4 regions of the Photobacterium sp. GB-210 genome follow, and region 2 is predicted to be linked to each of the others. Evidence: predicted binding sites of a transcription regulator. Region 2 holds the regulator's gene; each other region holds the start of a gene.

Region 1 (8,005 bases), on a different contig from region 2:
ATTTTCATTGCACCGTATTGGCTATTACGGATTTCGCGGTTAGTACCATTAAAATCGACCACAATACGTGTATTGCTATCAAAATAGTTCATCCAGTTGATAGCTGTTGCACCTAAGTACAAGTCCATATCATCACGAACGTTAAATTCACTCAGTACTTGAATGATACGTGATGAGATTCGTGTCCATAGACAACAACGGTAAGCTGTTGCTTGTTCTGCTTTGAAACGGACACCGGCATGCACAACTTGAATGTTCTGTGCACCTAATTGTTCTAATTCATCCGCAAGCAAATTTTCAAGGCCGCGGGAAGTAATCGCTAGATATTGATTCATGGAGTTCTTTTCACACTAATATTGCGAGGAATTATAACTGAAATCACAAAAAATGCCTCGTCAAAACCATAATGAAATGGCTCATTTAGGAAAAAAAATTCATTCTTCAATCAGTACGTTCTCAATCAAAGAGGATGTAACAACAAACATCTTCACTTACCTGCAAAACTTGCGACCAATACAACGCTAAAAGTCATATTTAACGATTCTCATCAAACAAAGAACAAATCATTAATCTGGAATAATGAAAACCACCCTCAAAGCAATTTCTCACCCTGAGTGACATTTGATTTATCTTTAACATTCAAGAAATTAAAAGTTTTTTTACGCTAAATACCCCTATTCAATATTATCACCCGCCCCTTGGTGGAATAAATTATTCCAACACTATTACACAACCACTACTTCACTATTAACGCAGGAAAAAGAGGAAGGGATTGTCAATCAAACGTAATGTAACAAAGAAATTAACGTCATAAACCATCAGGTTTTACTTAAATAAAGCAGTAAGAATTGTCTGGCTATATATAAGAATTTTGAGATCTATGACATATTTTTAGTGTAATTTTTAACCAGAAAAATGGTGGATATACCTTGCTGAGTAGCAATGAAGTCAGTTAACGAATACAAATATACGCTCTAACCTATCTTGAATACCTACAAGGAAGCGTAACTATCACGAATTACAGAAACTGATGATGCGGTATGTAGATAACAGTAGTTATGTTGTTATCGTTAGTTACAAAGAAAATGGATATAAAAATGAGAGATTTGGACGATAACTATCTCAATAAAAGGTGATATCTTTCTCACCATCTAATAGAGAAAAGCATGCAAATATACTAAGGGAGGCCGTACTGGACAGCATAAGAAAGATAGCAAATTAGCCTAAATTTAATGGGCTTTTACTACAAAAGATAACAAATACTGCTATCTACCGGGAGACTGATAAGGATATACGACAAAAATATGAGATGAAGAAACGACTAACCGACAAGCGCAAAATGTCGCTGTTCAGTTTCTACAAAACAGGGAGCCATTCGATCATTCATAACTTTAATGGTTTCGCAGAACTCCATGCTTTTAAGGCCATCTAAATCAACAGTAGCAACATCAGCAAGCATACAGAGACTCGCGACCCCACTGTTTTCAATCACAACGTAATGGGCAGTACAAGAAGCCGTCATTAAAGTAATAACTTGTCCCTGTAACGGCTCTACACCTTGTTGAGGTGCGAAATACCAACTTTTTGGCATCATAGGCTTATGGAAACGTCGTGCGGCTGTAGCATTTAATGCTAATTCACATTTTCTAGCTGCAGAAATTGGCAGATGAGCAATCTGCTCTTGGAAGTTTTGATAGGCTTCAATATCATCAACATTAAAAATATCACTTATTTTAGCTTCTGGGGTAAGCAGCTTACTTGGTAACGATACACGGAAAAGCATATCGTCATTCAACTCAAGCATGAGTGAATTCATTTCAGCGTCAAAATACCATTTCCATGAATTATCTGGCTTTAACACGTTCTTACTCCTGAAAGACAGTGATTTATTTTGTATCTGTGATCATATGTTTAAATTTTAGCTTAATTCTACTCGCGTATTCATAAAATAAAAGGGGAAAATAGCGGTTCTATCACGAGTAAATCAGATGTATATTTGATACAAATAGACTAAGTACATAATTAAAAACCCAGCCTAGTATTCACTAAGCTGGGTTTTCGTATGTCAGAAGATATTTAAATTTAATACTTCAGTACGAGAGCGATAGCCAACAGTTAAAGACCGTTTACAATATCTTTAACTAAACGTGGGCCATGATAAATAAAGCCAGAATAAACCTGTACTAGGCTTGCACCAACCATCATCTTCTCGCGAGCAGCCATTGCAGAATCAATACCACCGACACCAATGATTGGTACTGCGCCATTTAATGCTTCTGACATTTTTCGAATAACTTCAGTACTCTTGTTTTGCAAAGGACGACCGCTTAAGCCCCCCGCTTCATCACAATGTTCCATCCCTTGAACCAAAGAGCGATCCAATGTGGTATTTGTTCCAATCACACCATCTATATTATTACGGATCAAAGAATCACATACCTGTTGAATCTCATGATCATCAAGATCGGGAGCGATCTTAAGTGCTAGAGGAACATACTTATCATGTTGTTTCGCTAATTCAGCTTGTTTAGCTTTAAGCTGGGAAAGCAGATCATCTAAAGCTTCACCATATTGTAAGCTACGTAATCCCGGTGTATTCGGTGACGAAATATTTACAGCAATATAACCAGCATATTGATAAACTTTTTCCATACAAATAATGTAATCTTCAACACCCTTTTCTATCGGTGTATCTTTATTTTTACCGATATTAATACCAATGATGCCGTCAAATTTTGCTTTCTTTACATTCTCAACAAGATTATCAACACCAAGGTTATTAAAACCAAAACGGTTGATAATGCCTTCTGCTGGGATCAAACGGAAAAGACGAGGTTTATCATTACCAGGCTGTGGACGAGGTGTCACGGTCCCTACTTCAACAAAGCCGAAACCCATTTCACCAAATGCATCAATACATTCGCCGTTTTTATCAAGGCCAGCCGCTAAGCCAACAGGGTTTTTGAATGTAAGCCCCATAACTTCGACAGGACGTGCCGGAAGATTTTGTCGGTAGAAAAGTTCTAATGGAGTGCCAGTAAAGCGAGAAAAGTTCTCAATAGCGAGGTCGTGTGCTTTTTCAGCATCCAACTGAAAAATAGCAGAACGTGCGATGCGGTATAACATTGTAACTCCAAAATAAGTCCCGAATAAACGGGATGGTATTATTCACAGTTATTCTGTTAACTTCAATCGTTATTTTTTTGATTATTGTCAATAAAACAGTAACTTAGAAATTAAACCTTTGTTTAACAATAAGTTATAGTTTCGTGGTTTCACAATTTATTACACATAAAAGCAATCGTTTTCTTTTTAGCTCTGAAAAAAGTAACGTATTATTTTTATAACCTTATTGTTAACACTTAAATAGTGACAATGTAACATAACAGACATTGGGAAAAGTTACATTGTCACTATATATGTTACACCGTAGCTTATACCATCTTATTAGGCGGTGACTATAAGTACACAGACTACTGTATCGGCCTTGAGTTGAGATTTAAAATGGTTAATTCACGTAAAGCGACAGAGAACTTTGCAAACTCATGCGCATTACCGACTTTAAATTCAGCCAGTACACTCTCCCATCGATCAACCGCTTTTTTATGTTGTTCCATCCATAGTGATATACTTTCTTCTGGCTTAGCAGTACTTGTCATTATAACCGCTGTTGTTAATTGTCTTTGTTGCCAATCTAGATCTTCACGAAATGAAGCTCTTGCTAATGCTTGCCAATTATTCTCAACAGCTTGGTTTTGAATTTGCTTTAAGAACCAATGAAGTGATAGTTGCGCTCCTAGTACAAAGTACACTCTTGCAATATGCGATATGTTAACGTCCATTTCTTTTGCAATTTGCGCTATATCCATGGCTGAATATAAACTGGTTAAGCGTGAAATGTTTTTGGCCAACCGCTCAGGTACCCCTTTGCGGATCATTTCATTCGCTTGCTCTTCATGCTCTACCACTTCTTCAGTTACAAGGTAACTATCTAATTCATTTCGTAACTGCTCAACAAAAGGTTGATAGAACACTATTTGTTGTTCTATACCTAACTTGTGCTCTCTATTGCGTAGGAACCATCGTGTGACCCGACGCAACATACGCCTTGAACGATAAAGCATGTCATATTGCGTTTGTGCTGAAACTTGATTATCTAATGCTCTAATTTCACTAAAAATCTGGTCAAACTTAAAGATCTCACGCCCTATTGAGTAAGAGGCTGAAATTTCATTTATCGTTGCCCCCGTTTCTTCTTGCAGCCGAGTAACAAAATTGCATCCCATTTCATTCGACATCAAATTAGCTAATGATGTTGCGATTAATTCACGTCGTAATGGATGGTTTTCCATTTGTGATCTGTAGTTATCTTGTAAAAATTGAGGGAAGTAAGCAGGTAAAAGACGGGAATGATAAGGATCACTGGCTATATCGTGATTAACGAGTTTTTCTTTTAACACCATTTTACCGTAAGCCACCAGCACAGCAATTTCTGGTCGTGTTAAGCCAATCCCTGCCTTTTCACGCTCTACTAATGTTTCATCATCAGGTAAACATTCCAGGCTTCGATCCAATTTGCCCTGTCGTTCCAGTAAATGAATAAACCGCGTTTGTTCCTTTAATAGTTGTACTTGCTGTTGCTCTGTTACTGAAATAGATTCACTTTGGCGATAGGCATCATCTAATACAATGTCAGCAACCTCATCTTCCATCTTTTCTAAAATACTATTACGCTGTTTAAATGTCAGCTCATCAGCGGTCACTAGGCTATTGAGTAAAATTTTGATGTTCACTTCATTATCTGAGCAATCAACCCCACCAACATTATCGATAAAATCGGTATTCACTCGACCACCAGCTTTCGCAAATTCAACTCGACCTAACTGGGTTAAGCCTAAGTTTCCCCCTTCACCTACAATTTTTGCTGCAAGTTGAGAACCATTAACCCTAACAGCATCATTGGTGCGATCACCAACATCGGTGTGAGTCTCTTTAGTCGATTTTATGTATGTTCCTATACCACCATTCCACAATAAATCGACCTGCATTTGTAATATAAGATGTATCAACTCATTAGGTGTGCAACTTTGCTTACGCGTTTGCAGTAAAGTTTGCACAATAGGTACAAGCTTAATCGCTTTACTTTTACGTGAAAATATCGCCCCACCTTCAGATAAAACTTCACGATCATAATCTTCCCAACTCGATCGTTTAAGTTCAAAAAGACGTTTGCGTTCTAACCAACTTGCGGCAGGATCCGGATCTGGATCAATAAAGATATGCTGATGATTAAAGGCCGCTAATAAACGAATATGTTTTGATAACAACATCCCGTTACCAAACACATCACCCGCCATATCACCAATGCCGACACAGCTAAAATCTGTTGTTTGGCAATCTATACCTATCTCTCTAAAATGCCGCTTAACTGACTCCCAAGCTCCTTTCGCTGTTATTCCCATTTGTTTATGGTCATAACCATTAGATCCGCCAGAAGCAAAGGCATCACCTAGCCAAAAATCATAATCAGCAGCCAATGAATTGGCGATATCTGAAAATGTTGCCGTGCCTTTATCCGCCGCAACCACTAAATAAGGATCATCTTCATCATGACAAACGACATTTGCTGGTGGATACCGTTTACCCTCTAAGATATTGTCTGTTACATCAAGCAGCCCACAGATAAAACGTTGATAACAATGTAATCCCTCTGCAGCTATCTCTTCACGTGTTGTTAATTGAGGCTGCCGTTTGCAAATAAAGCCACCTTTCGCACCAACAGGCACAATTACCGTATTTTTAACCTGTTGTGCTTTGACTAGTCCTAATATTTCTGTGCGGTAATCTTCTTGCCTATCTGACCAACGTAAGCCGCCACGCGCAACTTTTCCCCCACGCAAATGGACACCTTCCACATCGGGGGCATAAACAAAGATTTCGTAACGAGGAATTGGAGCTGGAATTTCAGGGATAGATGATGGATTGAGTTTGAGTGATAGCCATGATTTTGGCTTACCGGTATCTGTTTTTTGATAAAAGTTCGTTCTGAGGGTTGCTAAGATCATATCCATATAACGACGAATGATCCTGTCGTCATCTAAACTCTCGACATTCTCTAATCGCTCTACGATCTTTTTGATCAATAACTGCTCTGCTTTCTCACTATATTTCGCTTTGGGATCAAAGCGTAATTTAAACAACGACACCAAATAACAAGCCAGCTGACAATGATTAGACAGTGTCTCTTCTATATACTGCTGGCTAAATGGAAAGCCAACTTGCCGCATATAGCGAGCATAACTGCGTAATATGGTAATTTCTCTACCAGACAAACCAGAACGCAGCACTAAACGGTTAAAACCATCACTTTCAAGTTCTCCATGCCAAATATCAGAAAAGGCATTTTGAAAACGATCTCTTGCTTCTGATAGGTCAAATCCATTTCTAACATGATGTAACATCGCAAAATCTAAGATCCAATTAACGACACCATCCGCAGTGATCACTTGATATGGTGATTCACCAATGACCCGCAAACCTAGATTTTCAAGCATTGGCATAACATCAGATAAATGAATCGGTTCATTACGGTGAAAAAGCTTCAATTTTACAATCGATGAGTCTGCTGATTCCTCTTGTGGTCGATAAAATAACATGCCTAATTTATTATCTTCATTCAGCCCTTCTAGCTGTAAAACATCTGCTACTGCAGAGCCAGGTAGCATTTGCTCTTTATAAGATCGAGGAAAAGCACGCGCATAATTTTTGGCAATTGGGATCCCTTTGCTTTCGCCAAAGTTAGCCACTAACGACTGGGTTAAACGATCTTCCCACGAGGCAACAGCGACAACTAAATTATGCTCTATCGATTTAACATCCACATCGAAATTATTGTTCTTTACCCTAACGATGTAGTGCGTACGAGCTAATGGACTCACAGAAAAAAAGGTTGTGAACTCAACAGTTTGTGATGAACCAAGATAGTCTTTTAAAACACTTTGGATCTTACGCCTAAGCTCCGTGTCATAACGCTCTTTGGCAACATAGACCATGCAGGAAAAAAAACGCCCAAAAGGATCCCGTCTTACAAACAATCGCAGCATGTCACGATCTTGCATTCGTACTACGCCTACTCCCACCTCAAGCATTTCCTCTTCTTTTGCTTGAATAAGTTCATCTCTGGGATAAGTTTCTAATACATTATTGAGCGCTTTCCAAGAATGCGAGCCTTCCGAATACCCACTGGCGTTGAGTATTCGTTTTACCCGATTACGGATCAATGGAATGTTCATTGCTGTTTGATGGTAAGCCGTCGACGCATATAGACCAATAAAGCGATGTTCACCAATGACATTACCTTTACTGTCAAATCGTTTAATACCGATATAATCAATGTAAGCGGGACGATGAATACGAGATTTAGCATTACTTTTGGTGAGAATAAGCAGATCGGGCTTTTGCGCTTCAATACGCGCTGATTCAGGTAAACTGGATAAATTAAGTGGCCGTGCATGGCGCGGCTTTTTAAGTAGACCAAGCCCGGCCTCTTGCGTTGGTCTCAATTGATAATCACCTTTTATCGGCTTTAGGTCGTAACAGTGATAACCCATAAAGGTAAAATTATGATTGGCAACCCAATCAAGAAATTCAATCGCTTCCTCGCAGTATTGATTTTCAACAGGTAATTTTTCTGTTCTTAGACCTTTGATAATTTGATGCATTTTATCTTGCATCCATTGCCAATCATTCACCACTAATTCAATGTCTTTAAGCACCGCTTCAAGTTCATCTCGCAATATCGCCATTTGATCATTTTTTGTAAGACGATCTACTTCAATATGAAAAAGTGTCTGTAGATCCCCCTTATCACCGCACGCCTTAACGATGTTATTTTTTTTGTCGCGCTCAAAATAATAAGGACCATTCAGCATTAAATGGCTAGTAATATCTAATCGATTTAACGTCATACGTACAGAATCAACCAAAAAGGGTTTATCTGGCATAA
Region 2 (8,005 bases):
TAGGGCTAATTGCTCTTGCTTGATGAACTCAAGGGTAAGGTATTGGCCTAGATCAAAATGTAGCCATAACGCAATAAGGCTGACAATGACCAGCAGCAATAGCGTTTTTTTCTTATTCATTTGCCTGATCCTTTTTCGTTATGTTTTTATCTGATGCTTGCACGTTATCTTGAGCAATATCGTTAGGCGTAATAGGAAGAGAACAAAAGCCTTGTGCTGGCACATCGAGCGCAGTGTTAAATTTCGCCGACAAGTTCTGAAAGCTAACTAAAGCAGTGAGTTCAATAATATCATCACTGCTATACCATTCTTGTAGCGCGACAAGCATTTCATCTGTCACTCGTTTGCCTGTTATTGTCATCGCTTCAGTGTAGGCCAACACAGCGCGTTCTTGATCTGTAAACAGCGTAGAGTGTTGCCAGTTGGCGAGTGCTTTAATTTTATCTTCTGAATCACAACGTTCGGCGAGCTTCATACCATTGGCATCAACACAAAAGGCACAATCGTTTAATTGTGAAACACGCACACAGACCAAAGATCGCATGACATCTTGAATCGGTGACTTCTTACGGTCGAGAAAACCAAAAAAACCTGCGACTAACCAAAATAAGACAGGTTTACGTCCCCATAGCTTTGCAGGGTTTAATACTTGACCATAGTGGCGAGCTTGAAGCCATAGCAAAGGCTTTACCCATAAAGAGTCAATTTTTTTGATCGAAATGCGCATGTGATTCCTTAAAAAACACCCTAAAAGTAGGGTTTTATACGATCTTACTCAGTAGCAGTTGTAAACATGTAGACCTTAAGATCAGACATTGTATTTCATTTAATGATAAATATTTCTTTTTCTTCAATTGGTTGGTGAAAAAATCAGCAGGAGATAAGACAGTTTAAAGCGCCACGTTATTTATTAGTGAGAAGATGGGTTATTGGTCGTATTAGCAAATAATTAGGCATGGAATATAAATAAAGATAATTATCATTTATATAAATCAAGGAGTGCAAAATGGAGGGAATTAATTTAATGGCAAAAGTTTGTTAATATGCAATTAAACCAAATAAATATTGAATTTTATAAAGGAAGATAAGGATAATACGGAAATTATTTTTGAAAGGTATACTTAGAAATAAAAGAATGGGGGCTCTTTTATTCCTAAGTATTTTATATTTAAGACAACTTATATTTTTAAGATAAGGCAGATAATAGTTCATTTCGACGTTGCTCAGGAATAACTGACCAATGTTGACCGCTAATTGCGCCTTCCAATGCCCAAAGCAATTCAATACTCAATGGACTTGTTTGTGATTCTTGAAGTGCTTTATATGCGCCAAGAGAGCCCACTGCTAGAAGTTGTTCAATAGTGTTTATGCCTGCTTTTTTCAGCATTCTTTCATTTGATAATCGTAGATTAGGTAAATCTTTAATTCGGTCAGGTACGCAACTCTCCTTTTCTTGCTTGTCTTTTTCTGCTGCATCCAGTGAATACCTACCTTGAGCTACAATCTTTGTGGGTTCATCCCACCATTGATCGGGTATTGCATAGTGCTTGGTTACAACAGGGAAGCCACGTTTTTTATAAACATAGGGTTCCAAGCCAGCTTGTTTGAATTCCTTTTCAGTTTCAGCATTTGCACGTAAGTGAAGTTTATCGTTCACAACTAATGCAAACATTGTATCACCAGAAAAAATGCCAAAACCGCCAAACATCGACCGTGATTTTATTGAACCAAAATGGTCAAATAATTTTAATGAATCTTTTAATATTGGTTTATCCATGCTTCTACTCGGTGAAAAAATATGAGTGTCACCTAAACATTAAGAGCGAGGAAATAGATTAATTAATCTACACATTGATACTGTCAATATATTGTTAAGTTTGTGTCATAATATTGTCGGTTCAATAATAATCCTTCGGTAACCCCGCTACCTTGAATTATTAACATAATTTTTAGGCCGGTGGTTTTGCGTCTTAATCTTTCAATTAATTTGCCAGTTCGTGACTATATAAAGTTATATTAAATAATACTTTTAATATTAAATCTAAGCTCTCAAAAATGTGATATTGGTTCAGGTATTTGTTCTTAGCTTATTTTAATAAGCTTTATAATTATAAATACTCATGATTGTTTTTTATAAGTAAAAAAAAAGCCAACAAGGTTAACTTATCGGCTTTTCCTTAACATAGAAAGATAAATTTTATTAGTTGAGATCTTTAACCGATTTTCTCTCAACAAGTTTAGGCGTCATTTCAAAGGTTTGACGCTCATGATTCTTGTCTTTCACACGCTCTAGCAAGATTTCGATGGCCTTTTTACCTAAACGACGTTTAGGCTGGTGGATAGTTGTTAGCGGTGGCGCAAAGTAGGGCGCAAGGTCAATGTTATCGTAGCCAATGATTGAGATATCATCAGGAACACGCAGACCTGCCTGTTCAAAGGTACTGATCAGAGCCATGGCCATAATGTCGTTAAAGCAGAAGATAGCAGTAGGGCGATCTTCCATTGCGATAAACTTATCAGCAGCTTCAACGGCTGACTCACACTCAAAGTCACCGTCAAGTAGCCAATTAGCATTAACAGTGAGATCTGCTTCTTTCATCGCTTTACGGAAGCCCTTTAGGCGCTCTTGACAAGTAGACTTATCAACTTGCCCAGATAAACAGCCAATTTTCTTATGACCATTTTCAATAAGGTGCTTAGTCGCAATATAACCGCCGTTTTCAGCGTTATCTAGAATATTATCAGTATGTGGGCTTTCTGGGCCCCAGTCCATGATAACCATAGGAAGATCATTTTTACGCTCAAGTAAATCGAGCAGCATTTGATCCAGATCGCTGCACATAACCAATAGGCCATCAACACGCTTTTCAGAAAGCATACGTAAGTAATCACGTTGTTTTTCTAAGTTACCTTCGGTGTTACATAAGATCAGTGTGTAGCCTGCACCATAACAATATTCTTCAACACCATGCACAACTTCGGCAAAAAATGGGTTAGTCGATTTAGTGACTAACATGCCGATAGTACGTGTTGTATTACATTTTAAGCTTCGCGCTACTGCACTTGGGGCGTAGTTAAGTTCATCTACTGCAGCCAAAACTTTTTGTTGCGTTGCTTCTGCAACAAAGCGTGTTTTATTAATCACGTGCGACACTGTAGTAGTTGATACACCTGCCATACGTGCAACGTCTTTAATGGTTGCCATATTTATTCTTCTTATCATGGTCAGATTAGGATCTGACAAAGGTTTTTGATACCAAATTGATTAATTACGTAGTCTATGGCTTACGAGTTCACTCGCAGAGATGAAGATCCTTTAGTTATTAGCTACTTAATTATTCAATTTGATACCGAATTATAGGGTGTTGCAATTATCATGGATCATAAACAACTAAAGCCGCAGTAAAATGCGGCATTAGAAGATAGAAACTATTTTTACACTAATTACACATGTAATCGCTTGCGATCACATTTTACTGTGTGTTTTGCGTTGTGCAATCTTTCTATTCAACTTGATTGAATTAATTGATCATTAACCGTAAAAACTCGATGTTTGTCATGCTAATAGCTTCAATTTATTGTGTATATCTAGTCATTAATAGATAAAACGTTAAAAAACAGAATGATTGGCTGATAAAAGATAAGGAAAATCACCACTTGGATGAGTATGAACACTGACAGGCCAACCATATAAGGTATCTATTACTTCAGGAGTAAGAACTTGTGTTGGCGTTCCGTCGGCTTTTATTTCTCCTTCGTTAAGGAAAATCATCCGATCAGTGTATTGGGCTGCAAGGTTTAAATCGTGCAATACCACAATTACAGCGGCGCCTTGTATAGCCATATTTTGGGCAATTTGTAAGGTGTGGTGCTGGTGGGCGAGATCGAGTGCTGAGGTGGGTTCATCTAACATCAAGATACATTTATCACCGGCTTTACTGAGTTGTGTTAAAACCCGGGCAAGGTGTACACGCTGTTTTTCACCCCCCGATAAGGTGGGGTAGAGACGTTTAGCTAAATTGTTAATATCAACATATTGCATGCTTGATGCTGTTGCATCTTTCAGTTCAGGCGAAGTGAGCTGCAATGGAATTGCGCCTAGCTCGACAACTTCTTTCGCGGTAAAGGCAAACGATAATGCGCTATGTTGTGGAAGGACACCTAAGTGACATGCCAATTCTTCCCGAGCCCAATTATTAAGCGGTTGATCAAAGAAAGAAACCGTGCCTGATTTTGGCGTAATCTCACCACATAATACTTTTAACAGGGTACTTTTACCTGCACCGTTTGGCCCAAGTAATGCGGTGACTTCTCCTGCGTGAATATCAATATCAAGATGATTTAGCAGGACTTTATCACCGAATTGTAATGATAAGTCGCGAGCCTGAATAACACAGACTTTGTCGCTACTTGCTGTAAAATCGACCTTTGCTGAATGATTTAACGTCATGACATCTGACTCTTTTGATTAACTAATAAATAGATAAAGAAAGGCGCGCCTAACATGGCGGTGATGATCCCAACCGGCAGTTCTTGAGGCGAGAATGCGCTTCGAGCAATCATATCGGCAACCAAGAGGATTAATCCGCCAAGTAAAGCCGAAATTGGCAATAAGGTTCTATGATTTGGACCAGTTAGCATTCTCCCCACATGAGGAATAACCAAGCCAATAAAGCCAATCGGGCCACAAACGGCAACAGTCATACCCACTCCCGCAGCACATGTAATAATTAAATTACGTTTTAGTTTTTGGGTGTTAACCCCCATATGTCGAGCTTCAGCTTCGCCTAATAACAACGCGTTTAAATTACTGGTATGACGATAAAAATAGGTAAAGAGTAACCCGAATGTGCAATAGGCGAGAATAATGCCTGTCCATGTTGCACCAGCCAGTGAACCCATTGACCACAATGATAAATCACGTAAGGCTTGATCGTCGGCAACATAATTGAGTAACCCAAGCCCTGCGCCTGAAATTGCGGTTATCGCGACACCAGCGAGTAGCATGATCATCACCGATGTGCCGTTTTTATCTGTGCCTAAGCGATAAACTAAAACGGTGCTGATTGCGCCGCCAATAAAGGCAAAAATAGGCACAATAGCGAAGTTTAAAAGCTGAGGGAATGATGCGGTGAGAGGGGCAAATAAGACAATGGCCAATGCAGCACCTAAGCCTGCACCGCCAGTGATTCCGATGATCCCAGGATCTGCAAGCGGGTTGCGAAACAGTCCCTGTAGTACAGCGCCACATACAGCTAAAATTGCACCGATAGCAAAACAGAGAAGTGTACGTGGTAAACGAATTTGATGGATCACTAGGCTGACATGTTTAGCAAGTTCATGATCACCGGGTAATAGTGCTAACAAACTTTGTTTATAACTGATCGCCATAGGACCTATAACAATAGAAGAAAGCCCTGTAAAAATAAGTAAGGCGATACTTATTATATAAATATGATGGGCTGAGAAGCGTTTTGCATACATGTAACAACAACCTTACGCACGAATAAATAGGGAAGATAGAGGCGTAATTTAAGGATAAATAGCCTGATTAAGCTTTAAAGCTTCATTAACACTCTCGAGTCCTAAACCACCAATGAGCGCAGTACTTTTTATTGTGAGTAATGCATTATTTGTTGCAGCCGGTGTTGCGGCAATTAATGGCATTTGGGCAATAAGATCTTGCATGTTTTTGATCTTGCTAGCTGTACGTGTGCTCAACAAAATAATATCTGGTTGCATGGTAACCAGCGCTTCACCAGAAATAGGCTTGTAGTTACTGATTGATGTTGCAGCAGGGTTTTTAGCACCAGCAAGTGTAATGATGCTATCTGCAGTAGTATTACTTCCTGCAATGTTAATTGGGCGACCATCATGGATCATTAAGAACAAGACTTTTTTAGGAGTCTTAATATTGGCTGTTGCAGTATTAATTTTATCTAGCTGAACATTAAGCTTTTGTTTTAGCTTTTCAGCACGATCTTGATGATTAGTGAGTTTAGCAATCTGATCAATACGTGTAAGCAAATCTTTGACGGTTTCCCCTGAGTTAACAATATCAACTTCAACACCTGATTGCTCAAGTAGGTTAAGTGTACTTTGTGGCCCCATTTCATTAGAACCAACAAGGTGAGTCGGGGATAAAGACATTAAGTTCTCAGCTGAAAGCTGGCGGTGATAACCCACTTTAGGGGTTGATTTATCCACTAATCCTTTACTTGTTAGATCAACGGCGACGACTTGATCATTAGCATCTAAGGCGTTAATGATTTGAGTAACTGAAGCACCAGCACTGATGATTTTATTTTTCTCAGTTGCTGAGTCCGTACTTGCTTGCGCGTAGCTACTAAGTCCTAACACCAGCGTCAATAAAGAGGTTTTTAATAGAGAGAGTTTATGCATTGTTTGATTCTTCCATAAGTAGCTGAGTCGCTTTGATATTATTTTCTTGCAAGAAGGCGAGTAATTTGAGCATTTGTTCAACAGAGGCTGCTTTATCTGCACCAATCACAACAGGTTTCGTTGGGTTAGTTTTCACTTCTTGTAACAAGGCTGTTTTGAAGTCATCCCATTGATTGATTTTTTTACCTTGCAGTGCCCAATAAGGTGCTTCTGATACTAAATTAATAGCAATAGGATCGGCTTGGGTTGTCTGTAATGTTTTGGTTGCTGTTTGTGGTAAATCGACATCGAGGGCTTTAATTTTCACTGTGGCTGTTAACAGTAAAAACACCATGACAATAAAAATAATATCCAGTAATGGAGTCAGGTCTGGATTCATTTCCTCAGTTTGGAAAACGCTACTGTTGGCTTTGATCATGATGCAGTCCCATTAACGGCAGGGTTTTGTTCGCAGGTATCACAGGCTGATGTTTTCCCGTTTTCAGCGTCAACATTCATTCCTTCAAGCCAAAGATTACAACGGTTTAAACTGTGTTCTAGTTTAGCCGTAACATTATCAGCCCATAGCCCAAGTAGTTGTGCACCAGTAATGGCAGGAAGTGCGATGATCAAACCAGCAGCTGTTGTTCGCATAGCAAGACCAAGACCGTCAGCAAGATCGCTGGGAGTCACAGAGCCTGTTGAATGGGAAATACCGGTAAACATATCAATTAAGCCAAGCACTGTACCGAGTAAACCAAGTAACGGACTAATAACACCAATCAGACTTAATAAGCGTAAACCTGAACGTAATTCAGTGCGTTTTTGTATTAACCAAATAGCGGCAGCATCTTCACGTAATGGTTTAGTGAAATGGCGATGCGCAATTAACATCGCAATTCCTTTATAAAGCAAAGGGCGTTGCTGTTTTAGCTCCTCGGTTAAATTATCTAGTGCGTGTTCGTCGTGACGGTTTTGTTGAGCAAGGAGTGCTGTAACTTTTGTTTTGCCTACACCGGTACATAACAAAACTTGAATAAGACGCTCAGTTAAAATCATAACAGTGAGCACAGAACAAATAATAAGAGGCCACGCCATTAGGCCAAGTTGCTGGTTGAGGTTATCAATAAAAGGCATGATTTAATCCAATTTGAAACGAACGGGAATTTGAACACGGTGTGCAATAGCAATGCCGTCAACAATATGGGGTGAGAAGCGCCACTTTTTAATCGCTTTAAGTGCCGCATCATCAAGCACATTGGCACCAGATGATTTAACCAGTTTTTGTTTAACTTGATGACCATCTTTTGCAATCAGTACTTCAACTAAGACTGTGCCTTCAATACCACGACGTTTTGCTAATTGTGGATACTTCACAGCGGAAGGTTTCGTGGCAAACGTGGGTTTTGAGACCAATTGAGGTGAATGTGCTCCAACGGTTGTTTTTTTAGCTTTAGTTGTCTTATTTAATGCTAGTTGTGATGACACAGGCTGGCTAGAATTTGTTGGTTTAAGTTCAAATTTCTCAGTTTTTCGTTGGGCATTTGTTACGTTTTTAGTCGCTGTTTTTTTCTCAACTTTTTTCTGAATATTTTTCGTTACTACTGGCTTCTTTTCTATTTTT
Region 3 (8,005 bases), 490 kb from region 2:
TTTTGAACGCACTTCTGCGCCAAAGCCAATACCAGTACCTGTTGCTACACGCTGCTCAACAACTTTATCTAGGCCTGCAAATGCACCACCACAGATAAATAGGATCTTAGAAGTATCAACTTGTAAGAATTCTTGTTGAGGATGCTTACGACCACCTTGTGGTGGCACTGATGCAACAGTACCTTCGATCAACTTCAGTAATGCTTGCTGTACGCCTTCACCAGATACATCACGAGTAATCGATGGATTATCTGATTTGCGAGAAATCTTATCGATTTCATCAATGTAAACAATACCACGTTCAGCTTTCGCCACGTCGTAATCACATTTCTGTAGCAATTTCTGGATAATATTTTCTACGTCTTCACCCACATAACCCGCTTCAGTCAGCGTGGTTGCGTCAGCCATCGTAAATGGAACATCTAACATTCGTGCTAGTGTTTCAGCTAATAGTGTTTTACCACTACCAGTAGGGCCGATAAGTAAGATGTTACTCTTACCTAGTTCAACACCTTCACTAGTTGTATCGCCATTACGTAGACGTTTATAGTGATTATATACCGCAACAGCTAGCACTTTTTTCGCATGTGCTTGCCCAATTACGTAATCATCTAGGTTGTTACGAATTTCTTGCGGAGTCGGCAGTTCATCGCCATCGCGTTTAGGCATCACTTCTTTAATTTCTTCGCGAATAATATCGTTGCATAAATCAACGCATTCATCACAAATATAAACAGAAGGGCCTGCAATCAGCTTGCGAACTTCATGCTGACTTTTACCGCAGAAAGAGCAATACAATAGCTTACTGCTACCACTCTCTTTTCGCTTATCTGTCATTCGCTAACCTCTTATTGGGGTATTCCCATCATTGCCTTGTCTTGAGTGTATAACAAGTCGGCTTATTTTGCTGCGTTAACTATCTAGAGTTAATCAGCGAAATAAGTACTTAGTCACGTTGACTCAACACGGCATCCACTAAACCATATTCTACAGCTTGTTCTGCAGACATAAAGTTATCACGGTCAGTATCACGCTCAACAACCTCTAGTGGTTGGCCTGTATGTTCAGCCAATAAACCGTTTAGACGTTGTTTGATTGTTAGAATTTCTTGTGCATGGATTTGAATATCCGATGCTTGTCCTTGGAAACCACCTAATGGCTGGTGAATCATTACACGTGAGTTCGGTAGACAGTAACGCTTACCTTTCGCACCACCAGCAAGTAAGAATGCTCCCATTGAACATGCTTGACCCATACATACAGTACTCACATTTGGCTTAATGAACTGCATAGTGTCATAAATTGACATACCCGCAGTAACAGAACCACCTGGAGAGTTGATGTATAGGAAGATGTCTTTATCTGGGTTTTCTGACTCTAAAAATAGTAGCTGTGCTACTACTAAATTAGCCATGTGATCTTCAACCTGACCCGTTAAGAAAATCACACGCTCTTTTAAGAGACGAGAATAGATATCATAAGAACGCTCACCACGAGAAGTCTGCTCGACCACCATAGGTACCAGCGCATCCAAAATTGGTGACATGGCGTTTTTTTCTTGGTAGCTCATAACGTTATTTCCCTAAAATAAATGGCCCGAATGAAATGACTCACACGGACCATTGTTAGCAGAAGACTTGAGATAATGTCAAATCTCTACATCAATTTCAGCAAATTAAGCAGCAGGATTCATTAGCTCGTTGAAGCTAACGTCTTTATCAGAAACCTGTGCTTTAGCTAGAAGTGCGTCAATCGCTTGCTCTTCTAGAGCAACATTACGCATGTTGTTCATTAGCTGTTCGTTAGTTTCGTAGTATTTAACTACTTCTGATGGATCTTCGTATGCAGAAGCCATTTCAGCGATGATTGCTTTAACGCGCTCTTCGTCTGCTTTTAGCTCTTCTGACTTGATCACTTCACCAACTAGAAGACCTACAACTACACGACGTTTAGCTTGCTCTTCGAACAACTCACGTGGTAGTTCAGGCATGTTCTTAGCATCACCGCCAAAACGTTGTGCAGCTTGCTGACGTAGTGCTTCGATTTCTTGATCGATAAGTGCAGCAGGAACTGTGATGTCGTTTTGCTCAACAAGACCGTTAAGAACTTGATCTTTGATGCGACCTTTAACAGCTTGCTTAAGCTCACGCTCCATGTTCTTACGAACTTCAGCTTTAAGACCGTCAACAGAACCGTCTTCAACGCCGAACTTAGCAACGAACTCTTCAGTTAGTTCAGGAAGCTCTTGTGCTTCAACTTTGTGAAGTTTAATAGCGAATGCTGCAGCTTTACCTTTTAGGTTTTCAGCGTGGTATTCTTCAGGGAACGTTACTTCAACAGTAAACTCTTCACCCGCTTTTTTACCTACAACGCCTTCTTCGAAACCAGGGATCATACGACCTTGGCCCATAGCAAGTGCGAAACCTTCAGCTTTACCGCCCTCGAACTCTTCACCGTCGATAGTACCAACGAAGTCGATAGTTACACGGCTGTTTGCATCAGCGGCTGCGTCTACTTCAGTCCACGTAGCTTGTTGCTTACGTAGAGTATCAAGCATTGTATCAACGTCAGCTTCAGTTACTTCAACAACTGGCTTCTCAACAACAACTTTATCTAGACCTTGAAGTGCGATCTCAGGGAATACTTCGAAAGTCGCTTTGAATACTAGGTCTTTACCTTCAGCAACTTCTACTGGAGTAAATGTTGGCGCGCCTGCTGGATTGATTTTCTCTTTAACGATAGCTTCGATAAAGTGACGGTGCATTACTTCACCTAGGATGTCTTGACGTACTGATGCGCCAAACATTTTAGCAACCATCTTAATTGGTGCTTTACCAGGGCGGAAACCGTCGAAACGACGAGTTTTAGCAATTTTCTTTAGTTCAGCTGTTACTGCATCTTCGATGTTTGCAGCAGGAACAGTGATTGTTAGTTGGCGTTCTAGGCCTTCAGTGGTTTCAACGGTAACTTGCATTATATTTAACCTCAAAACTTACTCAGCTTTCTGAGTGATGTTGCCGAACAGCCATTTACTGACGGTGGCATCCTTTTCGTGTTACGGCTCGAAAACCATAACGCCTCAATTCTTTTACTTTATTTCTAAACTGTCAGATATGCTCATCCAACTTAGAAATTAAAGCGCGTTATTATAACGACACACTTAGGTGGCGTCGAGGTGAGATAGACTAAACTGCTATCTAGCTCTACAACTGAAACACAAGATAGGGTCTATAACGAACATTTCAAGGGGTAAGGAGAAAATAATCATAGATCTCTGCGTTTTTTGGGTTCAAATGTTGGAAAAACAGTCGAATTAACGCAAATATTACGTAACAGAGAAAGCATTTTTTAGCCGTTACAAGACTAACTACAGAGTGATTTTTGTATTAAAAAATCTTAGAAATGAATTAGATTTTGGATCTTATATATAAAGAAGAGAGAATGGCACGCCCTGCAGGATTCGAACCTGCGACCACATCCTTAGAAGGGACGTGCTCTATCCAGCTGAGCTAAGGGCGCATCATTGTGTAACATGGCGTTACGAGGCAGGATTATACGTTGCTAATCATTTAGGTCAATACGTTTACTTTAAATTTCATGATTTAAACCGCCAAGCGATTAAAGTTAAAGCAATCTGTTTTATTTTCAGTTTTTTCAGTGCAATTGTAGATACCTATTCCCTTCAACGATAAACACTTAAGATTGTTCGCCATTATTAAACAAACAAAAAGCAAACGTTTGCGTTATAGCTAAAGTAATCATTTTCTGACACAATAATAGCGTCCACATGCTTAGCCTATATAAAAAGGATTACCATGACCGCCCAAATTATTGATGGGAAATTAATATCCCAAACAGTTCGACAGGAAGTTGCCGCTAGAGTGAAAGCTCGTAAAGATGCTGGTCTTCGTGCACCCGGCTTAGCTGTTGTGCTCGTAGGTCAAGATCCTGCTTCTCAAATTTATGTTGGTAGTAAGCGAAAAGCCTGTGAAGAAGTCGGCTTTGTCTCTAAATCATTCGATCTACCACCAACAGCCTCAGAAGAAGAATTATTACTTCTTATTGACGAATTAAATCTCGATCCAACGATTGATGGCATTTTAGTCCAACTTCCATTACCAGCTGGTATGGATAGCACACGAATTTTAGAGCGTATTGATCCTGAAAAAGATGTTGATGGCTTCCATCCATACAATGTCGGACGCTTAAGTCAACGTATCCCAAAACTACGCTCTTGTACCCCTAAAGGTATTATGACCCTCTTAGAACGTTACAATATTCCGGTACGAGGGAAAGAAGCGATTATTGTTGGCGCTTCTAATATTGTAGGTCGCCCGATGACACTCGAATTATTATTAGCAGGGGCTACAACAACAACTTGTCACCGTTTTACTCAAGATCTTGAGAGCCATGTTCGTCGTGCAGATATCCTTGTCGTCGCTGTAGGTAAACCTAACTTTATTCCTGGCGCTTGGATTAAAGAAGGGGCTACCGTCATTGATGTGGGTATTAACCGATTAGATAATGGTAAATTATGTGGTGATGTTGAATTTGATATTGCCAACCAAAAAGCAAAACATATCACTCCAGTCCCTGGTGGTGTCGGCCCAATGACAGTCGCAACATTAATAGAAAATACTATGTTAGCTTGCGAGCAGTTTCACGGCGAATAATTGGTAATAAAAAGAGTGATACCTATTGCTCTTTTATTCTCCAAAACAATGCTATTTTAAATTAGCAGTCCTCTTCTTATTAACAAATAGAATAAATAAAAAAAGCGATGGAACACCATCGCTTTTTCTTTTGATTATACAATTTATGGCGTCGACTATAAGCTTTTAGCTAGTTGTTTGACATACGCTGTAAATTCTTCACCAAATTGATTATGGCGCAAACCGTACTCAACAAACGCTTTCATGTAACCAATTTTACTACCACAATCATGGCTTACGCCTGACATATGAAATGCATTCACTTGTTGAGATTGCATTAGCATATCGATAGCATCGGTCAATTGAATTTCATCACCCGCGCCAACAGGCGTACGGGCTAATAATGCCCAAATTTCAGCTGGAAGTATGTAACGACCGACAATAGCTAAATTAGAAGGCGCGTCTTCAACTGAAGGCTTCTCAACAACCTTTGTCATCGGTGCTGATTCGCCAGCATGTAATTCCACACCATTAATATCCGCAACACCATAGTTTGACACTTCAGACATAGGAACAGGTTCAACCATCACCTGACTCACTTTAGTCTCGTTAAACATTTTCACCATGGCAGCCATATTATCGCAACGTAAATCGCTCGCAACATCATCCAAAATTACGTCAGGTAAAACAACTGCAAAAGGCGCATCACCAACAAGGGGATGTGCACACAATACTGCATGACCCAAACCTTTAGCTTGACCTTGACGTACATGCATAATGGTCACATCAGGTGGACAAATCGCTTGTACTTCTTCAAGTAGCTGACGTTTTACTCGCGCTTCTAATGTCGCTTCTAATTCAAAAGAGGTATCAAAGTGGTTCTCAATCGAATTTTTTGAAGAATGCGTCACTAAAATAATTTCTTTAATTCCTGCTGCAACACACTCATTCACTACATGCTGAATAAGCGGCTTATCTACAATTGGAAGCATCTCTTTTGGAATAGCTTTGGTTGCAGGTAACATTCGAGTACCCAAACCAGCAACAGGAATAACAGCTTTACGCACTAATGAAGTATTCAATTTTTTTTCCAGTATATTATGTTTACAAACATCGTATTAGATAGCTTTCAAATATGCAAAAGAGAGTTCTGACCCACTGATAAAAATGATCACTTTTTAAGCAGATCAGTGTTATCTACGCTTACTTTTACAGGCTTACCTAACAAGTTAATCAGCATAAATGAGCGTTTCTCACCATCAGGTTCTTGGTAAATAGCTTCAAGACCTTGAAACTTACCTTGCTCTAACTTTAATTTTTCACCGGGCTGAGGAAGCATTGACAACAAACGTTGATGCTCTTCACTATCTTCATTCATCATTAAGTTATAAATAAGTTCTTCACGTACTTTTTGTGGCATTGCACCACAGCGAATAAAGTCAGCCACACCACGTGTTGATCGCACCGACGTATAACTTACCATTTCAGGATCAAATTGAACAAAAACATAACTTGGAAATAATGGTTCGATTGACTCTATTCGTTTGCCTCGGCTCACTTTTTTTACTGTTACCTGGGGGTAGTAGCAATCCACACCTTGACGATCCAGATTGATCACTGCACGCTCTTGTTCACTGCGCTTACAATAAAGCAAATACCAATCTTTCATCATCAATCCTAAACATTAAAATTCATCGCTATTATATACATAAATAGCTACTTTTTATATTGCGGCTAATTCGGGATATAAAGTATTTATTGAGTGCTTATTGTTGCTCAACTCATTTATGGAAACCAAGACAGTCACCACTTTTACAGTAATTCCACAGTCAAACTTTGTAACATTCATGAACAATCTAAATAGATAGACAAAAAAACCACAAAAAGATTAAAAAACAAAATATAAAACCAAATAATTAATAATTATAAAAACAACAACATAATTACCATACTAAAAATTAACTTTTCAATTTTGACTAAGAAATCTACAACCATTTGTTTTTCAATAGGTTGAAATGTTTATCATTTGTTCTTTAAATGTAAAAACTTGCAGTCGTATATATTGTGCTTTATAAAACCACCGGTATTAGCAAACACACCATCACAATAATATAGAGAATCCTATGAGTCATAATAGTAGTGGTACCTTATTGGGCCACCCAAAAGGCTTGTTCCTGTTATTTGGAACTGAGCTATGGGAGCGTTTCTCCTACTACGCCATGCGCGCTATTTTAGTTTTGTACTTAACAGATAAAACTATCGATGGCGGCTTAGGCTGGAGTACTCAAGAAGCATTAAGCCTATATGGTATTTACACCGGTCTTGTCTACTTTACTCCTTTAATTGGTGGATGGATTGCAGATAACTACTTAGGTCAACGTCGATCAATTATTATTGGCGGCGTATTAATGGCTATTGGTCAATTTACTCTCGCACTCCCGCACAGTGTCGTTGATCCTCATGCTGTAAACGCTTTCTATTTAGGCCTTACTTTCCTGATCATTGGTAATGGTTTATTTAAGCCAAACATCTCAACCATGGTGGGTGATCTCTACAAAGAAGGCGATAACCGTCGTGATGGTGCGTTTACTATTTTCTATATGGGTATCAACATAGGTTCATTACTTGCCGGTGTTATTGCAGGTACAGCTTCTGCCATTTATGGCTGGAAAGCAGGTTTCTTATGTGCCGGTATCGGTATGCTACTCAGCCTATTGATCCAACTGTTTTTCGCACAACGTTACCTAGGTGATATTGGTACTGTTCCAGCTGCAATTCGTGATGCAGCAAACAACGCAAGCGGTAAAAAAGAGCCACTAACCAAAATTGAACGTGATCGCCTGAAAGTAATTATGGTGATGTGTACTTTTGTTATCGTATTCTGGGCAGGCTTTGAACAAGCTGGCGGCTTAATGAATATCTATTCTCAAGAATACACAAACCGTATGATTGGTAGTTTCGAAGTGCCGGCAGCTTGGTTCCAATCACTTAATCCATTTTTCATTATTATTTGTGCTCCGATTCTTGCTGCTCTTTGGGTAAAATTGGGTAAGAAAGAGCCAAACTCACCTGTGAAATTTGCACTAGCAATGTTCTCGTTAGCAGTAGGCTTTGCTTGTATGATTGGTGCTGCGCTTGAGCAAGGTGGCGATATGACAGTGAAAACCTCTATGCTATGGCTGATTGGTGCATACTTCTTCCATACGATAGGTGAGTTATGTTTATCACCGATTGGTTTATCAATGGTGACAAAACTTGCACCTCTTCGCTTAGCATCATTAATGATGGGTGCATGGTTTGGTGCTAACGCCATTGCTAACTATATTGCAGGTGAGATTGGTTCACGTATTGGT
Region 4 (8,005 bases), on a different contig from region 2:
CATGTTGTGTCGGTTACAGTTATTGCGCCATCTTGTATGACGGCAGATGCATACGCGACGACTTTTTCTGTTATGGGGGAAGAAGAGTCTATAGCATTAGCCAATAAAGAGAAGTTACCTGTAATGTTGATTGTAAAGACCAAAGATGGCTTCGTTGAATATAAGTCAGATACGTTTGAGCAATACGTTGTTAAAAAATAAATGAGGTAGTCATGGTTATTTACTTAGTCACATTTTCTGTTTTCTTATTAGTGATTGTCGCAATGGCAGTAGGCTATATTTTCCAACGTAAAACCGTAAGTGGCAGCTGTGGGGGATTAGACGGTATTGGTATTGCAAAAGAATGTGATTGCCCTGAGCCGTGTGATGCGCGTAAAAAGCGTGAAGCCCGCGCTGCTCGTGCAGCTGAATGGAAAAAGAATCAAATTATCTAACTGCCTTTGAGCAATAAAGATAAAAGAAAAGCCTGAGCTAACTCAGGCTTTTTTATGCCATTTAATTGCTCACTAACTGATTTCTACCGTTTTTCTTTGCGGTGTAAAGGTTATCGTCAGCTTGTTTAATTAGGCTATCCAGTGTTTTTAAATTTGTTGCTGCACCAATACTTATAGTGATTTTTATCTGCTGATCAAGGTAGGGAATAGTAATTGATTCAATGCGTTGTCGAACAAGTTCTAAGGTTGATAAAAAGCTAGGGAAGTGACCACAATGCTGAATGCAGAACTCTTCTCCGCCAAAGCGGGCAACAATCGATTCTGGAAAGTGGGCATCAATGATTTTACTGATGCTGATGAGTACGGCATCACCACCATCATGGCCATACGTATCGTTAACTTTTTTAAAAAAGTCGATATCAATCATCGCTATATTCAACGACTCATTTTCAGTTTGACAACAGCTATGAGTGAAGAAGTAACGACGATTCCAAAGCCCTGTTAAAGCATCTTGGTTTGCCATCCGATACAGCTTATCAGAGGTATCTTTCATATTTAGAATATGATGAATACGACAGTTAAACTCTTCTTGATTAAAGGGCTTATAGAGAAAATCGTTGGCACCTGCTTTTAGAAACTGCGCCGTCATCGTGCTGTCGTCACTACCAGATAGACCCAATACCGCCATTTTATTTCGACTGTACTCACGTCTGATTTCACGGGTCATAGTAATGCCGTCTTTTTCTGGCATATCGTTATCAGTAATAACTAAGCTTATATCTGGATTATCATCAATGATTTGTAGCGCTTCATTACCGTCAGAGGCTTCATATACCGTGAGGTTCTGTTTTTCTAATAAATGACTGACATGATTTCGTACCATGTCAGAATCATCAACAACGAGTGCTTTATGCTCTAAGTTAGCTTCTAGACGAAGTAATAGTGGTACAAGGTAGGCAACGGAAGCTGCACTATCTTTAAGTAAATAATCTAAAACGCCTTTGGCAAGAACTTTTTCGCGGATAGTTTCATTAAATTGGGCAGTTAAAACGATCGATTTGACCTTGTGGTCTAATACGAGATCGATGATTTCACCATCTTGACCATCCGGAAGGCAATAATCGAGTACAGCACAAAGATAACGTTCTGGGTCGGCTAATAATTTTTTAGCTTGTGATAGGTTTTCGGCAAAAATAGCCTTGAAGCCAGCTTGTTTCAATTGGTCATCAAGATAGTGACGAAATGCGCGGCTATCTTCGACAACAAGTACTTGATGTTGCAAAGTTAACTCCTTTTAGCAATACGCATAATAAATTCGGTGTATATTGATATTTATAACATTAGATGTAATGGGTTGATTATCAAATATTTTATTAGGTTTTATTTTTGTGATCTTGTTGGTGAAATATCAAACTTAATTTGTATTCCTTTTTAGATGAATATTTTTAGTTTTCCAACTATCGTAATTCATAGTTATAATAGCTGTATGTATAAACAGTAACTACGAGTGTCTTTGGTGGCGAATATAACGAAACAAATAGCAGGCCAAAGGAAAATTATTCATGTCGATATGGATTGTTTCTATGCTGCCGTTGAAGCTCGTGATAATCCAGCTTTACGTGATATTCCGATAGCAATTAGTGGCCGCTCGACGCGAGGCGTCGTCAGTACTTGTAATTACTTAGCCCGTAAATATGGTATTCATTCAGCAATGCCAACGGCTCATGCTTTAAAATTATGCCCACACTTAACCTTAGTGCCAGGCAGAATGCAGGTTTATCGTGAAATATCCCAACAGATACGGGCTATTTTCTTAAGGTACACGGATAAAATCGAGCCATTATCCTTAGATGAAGCATATTTAGATGTATCTGATTGCGAAATGCTTCATGGCTCTGCGACCTTAATTGCTCAGGATATTCGCCGTGCAATTGAAGAGGAGTTACAGCTCACCGCTTCTGCGGGTGTGGCTCCGGTGAAGTTTATTGCCAAAGTTGCTTCAGATCTGAATAAGCCTAATGGTCAATATGTGGTTACACCTGAAGATGTGGATAGTTTTGTTGCTGAACTAAAACTAGAAAAAATACCTGGGGTAGGAAAGGTAACTATTCAAAAACTCCATGAGAAAGGCTTGTATATTGGTCGTGATGTACAAAATTATGACCGTCATTTACTGCTACAGCAATTTGGCAAATTTGGGCAATCATTATGGTCTCGAGCACACGGTATTGACGAGCGTGAAGTGATTGTTGAACGACAACGAAAGTCGGTTGGGGTAGAGCGTACCTTTAGTCAAAATATTTCAAGTTTTGATCAGTGTTGGCAAGTGGTTGAGCAGTTATATCCTGAGCTTGAGCAACGATTACGTAAAGTACGGCCTGAGTTAGATATTGCCAAGCAAGGTATAAAGTTAAAATTTGCAGACTTTCAACAAACTACGGTTGAGCATATTTATCCTAAATTAGATAAAGCGCAATTTATCGATTTATTAAAAGAAGCGATGACCCGACAAAATTCTCGTGAGATACGCTTAATAGGCTTAAGTGTTGGGTTAGAGGTTGGTTTAAAAGCGCAACAGCTTTCTTTTGGTTTTTGATTAGATGAAAACAGAACCTTCTCTGTTGACACATTTATTACAGTGCATATAAAAACGGGCTTAACATGAGATCACGTTAAGCCCGTTTTTGTTATTCCGTTAGTTTATTTTTTAACAGGAATATTTTTAAGTACTGCAATCATTTGATCCCAGAACATTTGAACGGTATCAATTTTCACTTTCTCATCAGGTGAGTGTGGGAACTTGATGGTAGGACCAAATGATAACATGTCCATTTCAGGGTACGGTTCTTTAAATAAGCCACACTCAAGACCTGCGTGGATCACCATGATGTTGGGTTTATTACCATACATCTCTTGGTACATGTCACGGAATACGTGCATGATTTCAGAATCGGCGTCTGGCTTCCAACCTGGATATGTACCAGAAAACTCACATTGTGCGCCTGCTAAGGTTGCTAATGATTGCAACATGCTTTCTACATAGCTACGACCAGAGTCAGTTAAAGAACGGACTAAGCAAAGTACGATCACTTTATCGCTTTCTGTCGTGATAACACCCATATTTAGCGATGTTTCAACAACGCCCTCAATGTCATCGCTCATACGGATAACACCGTTAGGGCAGACGTTTAATACATTGATTAGACGTGTTTGATCTGCCATTACCATTACATCTGTTGGTAGTTCAGCAGATTCAGTAAATAGGTTGATATCTGTTTCTACATGACCAAGCTCAGCACTTAGTAGCGTTTGGTAATGAGCGAATAATGTATTTAGTTGATCAACATGTTTAGCCGGTAGGGTAACAATCGCAGACGCTTCACGAGGAATTGCGTTACGTAGGCTACCGCCTGTGAAGTTGTTAATACGTAAGCCAAGATCGTCTGCATGAGAGACTAAAAAGCGAGCCAGTAATTTGTTTGCGTTGCCACGGCCAGTATGAATATCACAACCAGAGTGACCGCCTTTTAAGCCCTTTAGGACTAATTTAATTGCTTGGTGATCTGCTGGTGTTGCTTCACGCTTTATATCAAGTGTGATTGCGCCGTCTACACCGCCAGCACAACCCATGTAGACTTCGCCTTCTTGCTCAGAGTCAGTGTTTAGTAGAATGTCACCTTCTAACCAACCTTCTTTAAGACCAAAAGCACCGGTCATGCCAGCTTCTTCATCAATAGTAAGTAGTACTTCTAATGGGCCATGTTCGATATCTTTAGCAGCCAGTACCGCAAGACAGCTTGCCATACCCATACCGTTATCAGCACCTAATGTTGTACCTTTTGCCGTTACCCATTCACCGTCAATGAAAGGTTGGATAGGATCTGTTGTGAAGTCGTGAACGGTTTCTTCATTTTTCTGTGGAACCATGTCGATGTGCGCTTGAAGTACCACACCTTTACGGTTTTCCATGCCTGCTGTTGCTGGCTTTTTAATAATGACGTTACCTGTTTCATCACGGCGAACATCTAAGCCTTCTTTTTTAGCAAACTCAATGATGAATTGTGCTAATTGTTCTTCATATTTAGAAGGATGAGGGATCGAACAAATTTGATCGAAAAATTGCCATACAGCTTGAGGAGATAGTTGACTGATTTCAGACACGGAAGCCTACCTTTATAGAATTTTGGTCCAGTGACACTTGTCAGGCTATTAGCCGTCAAATGACATATATAAGTAGCGATTTACTCCATCGCATTTTTTTTAGCATATCATTCAGACTTCGGTGGAGGTAGAGAAAAAAGTAAAATCTTAAACCACGAATACGATAATGAATAAGTATTAACGGCGCTTGACTTGTATACATTGAGCTGATGATTACGTAATTATTTCTGATATTTATTTTCTTGATCATAAAGCAAGATTTAACCGATCAAAATTGAAAAAAATTACATCAAAATTGGTTTAACAATGTTTTTTTGTAAAAAGTGTGACGAAGTTAAAGGAAATGCTTGAAAGTAAATTACGTAATGGTTATGATTTAGACAGTCTCATAAAGGTATGAGAAAACACTGTACACGTTCAGGATGAACCCGAGATATCGCCTCCATGGAACCGAGATAAGTGCGACCACGATGGTCTTTCCCCTCCAAGGATTAAGCGCATAAATATTTATGTGGTTAATTTGGATTACTTATTTATAAGGTGATTTAAAATGAAAATTTTTGATTCAATTACACACTTTTGGAATAACCGCTCTGTATATACAGGTAACTTTACTTACCCTAATTACTTTGGTTACTAAGAATTTTGTTATCTAGTTGCTGACTAGTTAGCCGAACAGCTTGTTCACCCCCTAACTTGAGAATACTAAATAATCGTGAGCGATTATTTGCAACATTCGCCGCCGCTTCGCTTTGAAGCGGCGTTTTTTTACCTTTAAATCGTCATAACAAGTTAGTCACACATCGCGATGTGATCCTTAGTACGTTTTATTGCTGTAGATCTCATAAATATAAAATAGATGAAATATATTAATTTGGCATATTTTAGCTAAAGCATTGATTTTATATTGCTAATTATCTGTTCTTAAAAGCCAAAAAAACAAAATTAAATTTATTAGTCTTAGTTTTGTGCATTTACTCGATATTTTCTGGAAATTGATAGATCTGATGTTTATAATCGCGCTCGAATTGAGAACGCAAACGTTTTCTTTTGCTTAATACTAACGTGTCAATCTCCAAGGAACAGAGAAACATGCTTGAGAAGTTATTTAAACTAAAGGAACACGGCACAACTGTGCGAACGGAGTTGCTTGCTGGCTTAACAACATTCCTGACCATGGCTTACATCATTTTTGTAAACCCTACTATGCTATCCAGTACGGGAATGGATAAAGGTGCAGTATTTGTTGCAACCTGTTTAGCAGCGATGATCGGTTGTTTTGTGATGGGATTTTTTGCTAACTATCCTGTCGCACAAGCACCAGGCATGGGCTTAAATGCCTTCTTTACTTATACCGTTGTGCTAGGCATGGGGTATACATGGCAAGTTGCGTTAGCCGCTGTTTTCTTATCAGGTTTGTGTTTTATTGCGTTAAGTTTATTAAAAGTACGGGAATGGATCATTAACTCCATACCAATGGCGCTGCGAACCGGAATTTCTGCAGGTATAGGTTTATTCCTTGCCTTCATTGCATTACAGAGTTCAGGCATTGTCGTAGATAACCCTGCGACGTTAGTACAAGTAGGCGATCTAACCAGTTTTCCTGTTGTGATGGCAGCACTTGGTTTCTTTCTAACCATAGCGCTTGTTCATCGTGGCTTTAAAGCTGCAGTCTTGATTGCAATCTTAATTGTTACTGGGTTGAGTATTGCATTTGGTGAAGTGACTTATGGCGGCATTATGTCAATGCCACCAAGCATTGCACCAACCTTTATGCAATTAGATTTTTCGGGGGCAATGGAAGTTGGCCTGATTTCAATTGTGTTTGCTTTCTTGTTTGTCGATTTATTTGATACCGCAGGTACGCTTGTCGGTGTTGCGACAAAAGCAAACTTAATTGGTGAAGATGGCAAGTTGCCACGCTTAAATCGCGCGTTACTTGCAGATAGTACAGCAACCTCTGTTGGTGCCTTATTGGGTACATCGAATACCACTTCTTTTGTCGAGAGTGTGTCCGGTGTCGCAGTCGGAGGTCGTACCGGTCTTACTGCGGTAACGGTTGGTGTATTATTCTTACTCGCTCTATTTTTTGCTCCATTAGCTGGCATGGTACCTGCCTACGCAACGGCTGGTGCATTATTCTACGTCGCGATTTTGATGATGTCGGGGTTAGTGGCAATTGATTGGCGTGATCTAACAGAAGCTGCACCGGTTGTTGTGGTTTGCTTGTTGATGCCTTTAACTTATTCTATCGCTGAAGGTATTGGCCTTGGTTTTATCACTTATGCTGCGGTTAAAGCAATGAGTGGTAAGGGGCGTGATGTAAATATCAGTGTTTGGGTTATTTCAGCATTGTTCCTTGCAAAAATAATTTTTCTTTAAGTTTTAGATTTCATAAAGCTTTATCTATTTAGGGCGATTTAACATCGTTGATCCAGAGGTTCTTTATCTATGAGTAATAAATTCATCATCACTTGGGATAACATGCAAACTTACACTCGTCAGCTAGCTGAAAAGTTGCTACCTGCTGAGCAGTGGACAGGTATTATTGCTGTTAGCCGTGGCGGTCTTGTTCCTGCTGCTATTTTGGCGCGTGAACTGGGTATCCGTCATGTAGATACCGTATGTATCTCAAGCTACGATCATGATCACCAACGTGATATGCGTGTGATCAAGAAAGCAGAAGGTGATGGTGAAGGCTTTATTATTGTTGATGATTTAGTCGACACGGGCGGTACTGCTGAAAAAATTCGTGAACTGTACCCACGTGGTAAATTTGTAACAGTATGCGCAAAACCTGCAGGTCAACATTTAGTTGATGATTACGTTGTTGATATCCCACAAGAAACGTGGATTGAACAACCGTGGGATATGGCAGTAACGTTTGTCGATCCAATCGCTAAGCGATAAGCATTCTCCCTTTATCAAGGTTTATTGCTTTGCTGCTGTAAACTAAGATTGATTAATAAGACGCCGATAAGGCGTCTTTTTTTGTTTTAAATCGACATACGTAAGTGATTTTGGGTATATCATCACTACACATCATCAAGACCACGTGGAGAGTGCCGTGTCTGAGCCATCCCCTGAAAATTTGTCCGAAAAGTTATTTGCCCCAAGACCAACCTCTAAAGAGACATCGAATTTGGTTAAAATTGCTCATGTGCGTAGTGGGCGAGTCAACAATGCGCTGGATGGTGAGAGTAAGGCTAGCTGGTACCGTGTTTTACGTCGCCCACAATGGATTTGGCAGGGCGTCGATCCGATAGAGCTTGAAGCGGTACTTGCTCGTATTGCGGGTGCTAAATCTCCACGTACGAGTGAACATTTACTGGATACGGTGATTGGCTATAAGCCAGGTAACTGGACATATGAATGGGCGCAATTGGGCGCAAGCTATCAAAAGCAAGCAC

What was found. The regulator PurR, encoded in region 2, represses purine synthesis genes. The targets are predictions, from matches to a motif close to TNANGNAAACGTTTNCNTNA.
Region 1: a site for PurR is predicted at 3,294-3,313, ahead of pyrD (quinone-dependent dihydroorotate dehydrogenase). Genes of this name have one in related genera too.
Region 3: a site for PurR is predicted at 3,727-3,746, ahead of folD (bifunctional methylenetetrahydrofolate dehydrogenase/methenyltetrahydrofolate cyclohydrolase FolD). Genes of this name have one in related genera too.
Region 4: a site for PurR is predicted at 5,628-5,647, ahead of C9J38_RS00705 (NCS2 family permease). Genes of this name have one in related genera too.

The regions. Positions count from the first base shown of each region.
Region 1 is NZ_PYNU01000019.1:44,053-52,057, reverse strand. It holds gene rlmKL (bifunctional 23S rRNA (guanine(2069)-N(7))-methyltransferase RlmK/23S rRNA (guanine(2445)-N(2))-methyltransferase RlmL) at 1-335, opposite strand, end outside; gene C9J38_RS17140 (cell division protein ZapC) at 1,322-1,861, opposite strand; gene pyrD (quinone-dependent dihydroorotate dehydrogenase) at 2,116-3,126, opposite strand; gene C9J38_RS17130 (NAD-glutamate dehydrogenase) at 3,474-8,005, opposite strand, start outside.
Region 2 is NZ_PYNU01000002.1:687,025-695,029, forward strand. It holds gene C9J38_RS06680 (FAD-dependent oxidoreductase) at 1-120, opposite strand, end outside; gene C9J38_RS06685 (carboxymuconolactone decarboxylase family protein) at 113-727, opposite strand; gene C9J38_RS06690 (TfoX/Sxy family DNA transformation protein) at 1,187-1,777, opposite strand; cyclic di-GMP riboswitch class I at 1,912-2,002, opposite strand; gene purR (HTH-type transcriptional repressor PurR) at 2,201-3,205, opposite strand; gene C9J38_RS06700 (heme ABC transporter ATP-binding protein) at 3,611-4,450, opposite strand; gene C9J38_RS06705 (iron ABC transporter permease) at 4,447-5,484, opposite strand; gene C9J38_RS06710 (hemin ABC transporter substrate-binding protein) at 5,533-6,402, opposite strand; gene C9J38_RS06715 (biopolymer transporter ExbD) at 6,395-6,820, opposite strand; gene C9J38_RS06720 (MotA/TolQ/ExbB proton channel family protein) at 6,817-7,518, opposite strand; gene C9J38_RS06725 (energy transducer TonB) at 7,522-8,005, opposite strand, start outside.
Region 3 is NZ_PYNU01000002.1:198,218-206,222, reverse strand. It holds gene clpX (ATP-dependent protease ATP-binding subunit ClpX) at 1-837, opposite strand, end outside; gene clpP (ATP-dependent Clp endopeptidase proteolytic subunit ClpP) at 947-1,570, opposite strand; gene tig (trigger factor) at 1,676-2,974, opposite strand; tRNA gene C9J38_RS04590 (tRNA-Arg) at 3,443-3,519, opposite strand; gene folD (bifunctional methylenetetrahydrofolate dehydrogenase/methenyltetrahydrofolate cyclohydrolase FolD) at 3,816-4,673, shown strand; gene galU (UTP--glucose-1-phosphate uridylyltransferase GalU) at 4,829-5,734, opposite strand; gene rfaH (transcription/translation regulatory transformer protein RfaH) at 5,824-6,321, opposite strand; gene C9J38_RS04570 (peptide MFS transporter) at 6,776-8,005, shown strand, end outside.
Region 4 is NZ_PYNU01000001.1:132,719-140,723, forward strand. It holds gene C9J38_RS00680 (FAD:protein FMN transferase) at 1-201, shown strand, start outside; gene nqrM ((Na+)-NQR maturation NqrM) at 213-434, shown strand; gene C9J38_RS00690 (response regulator) at 496-1,716, opposite strand; gene dinB (DNA polymerase IV) at 1,951-3,030, shown strand; gene C9J38_RS00700 (aminoacyl-histidine dipeptidase) at 3,135-4,595, opposite strand; gene C9J38_RS00705 (NCS2 family permease) at 5,688-6,977, shown strand; gene gpt (xanthine phosphoribosyltransferase) at 7,047-7,505, shown strand; gene frsA (esterase FrsA) at 7,663-8,005, shown strand, end outside.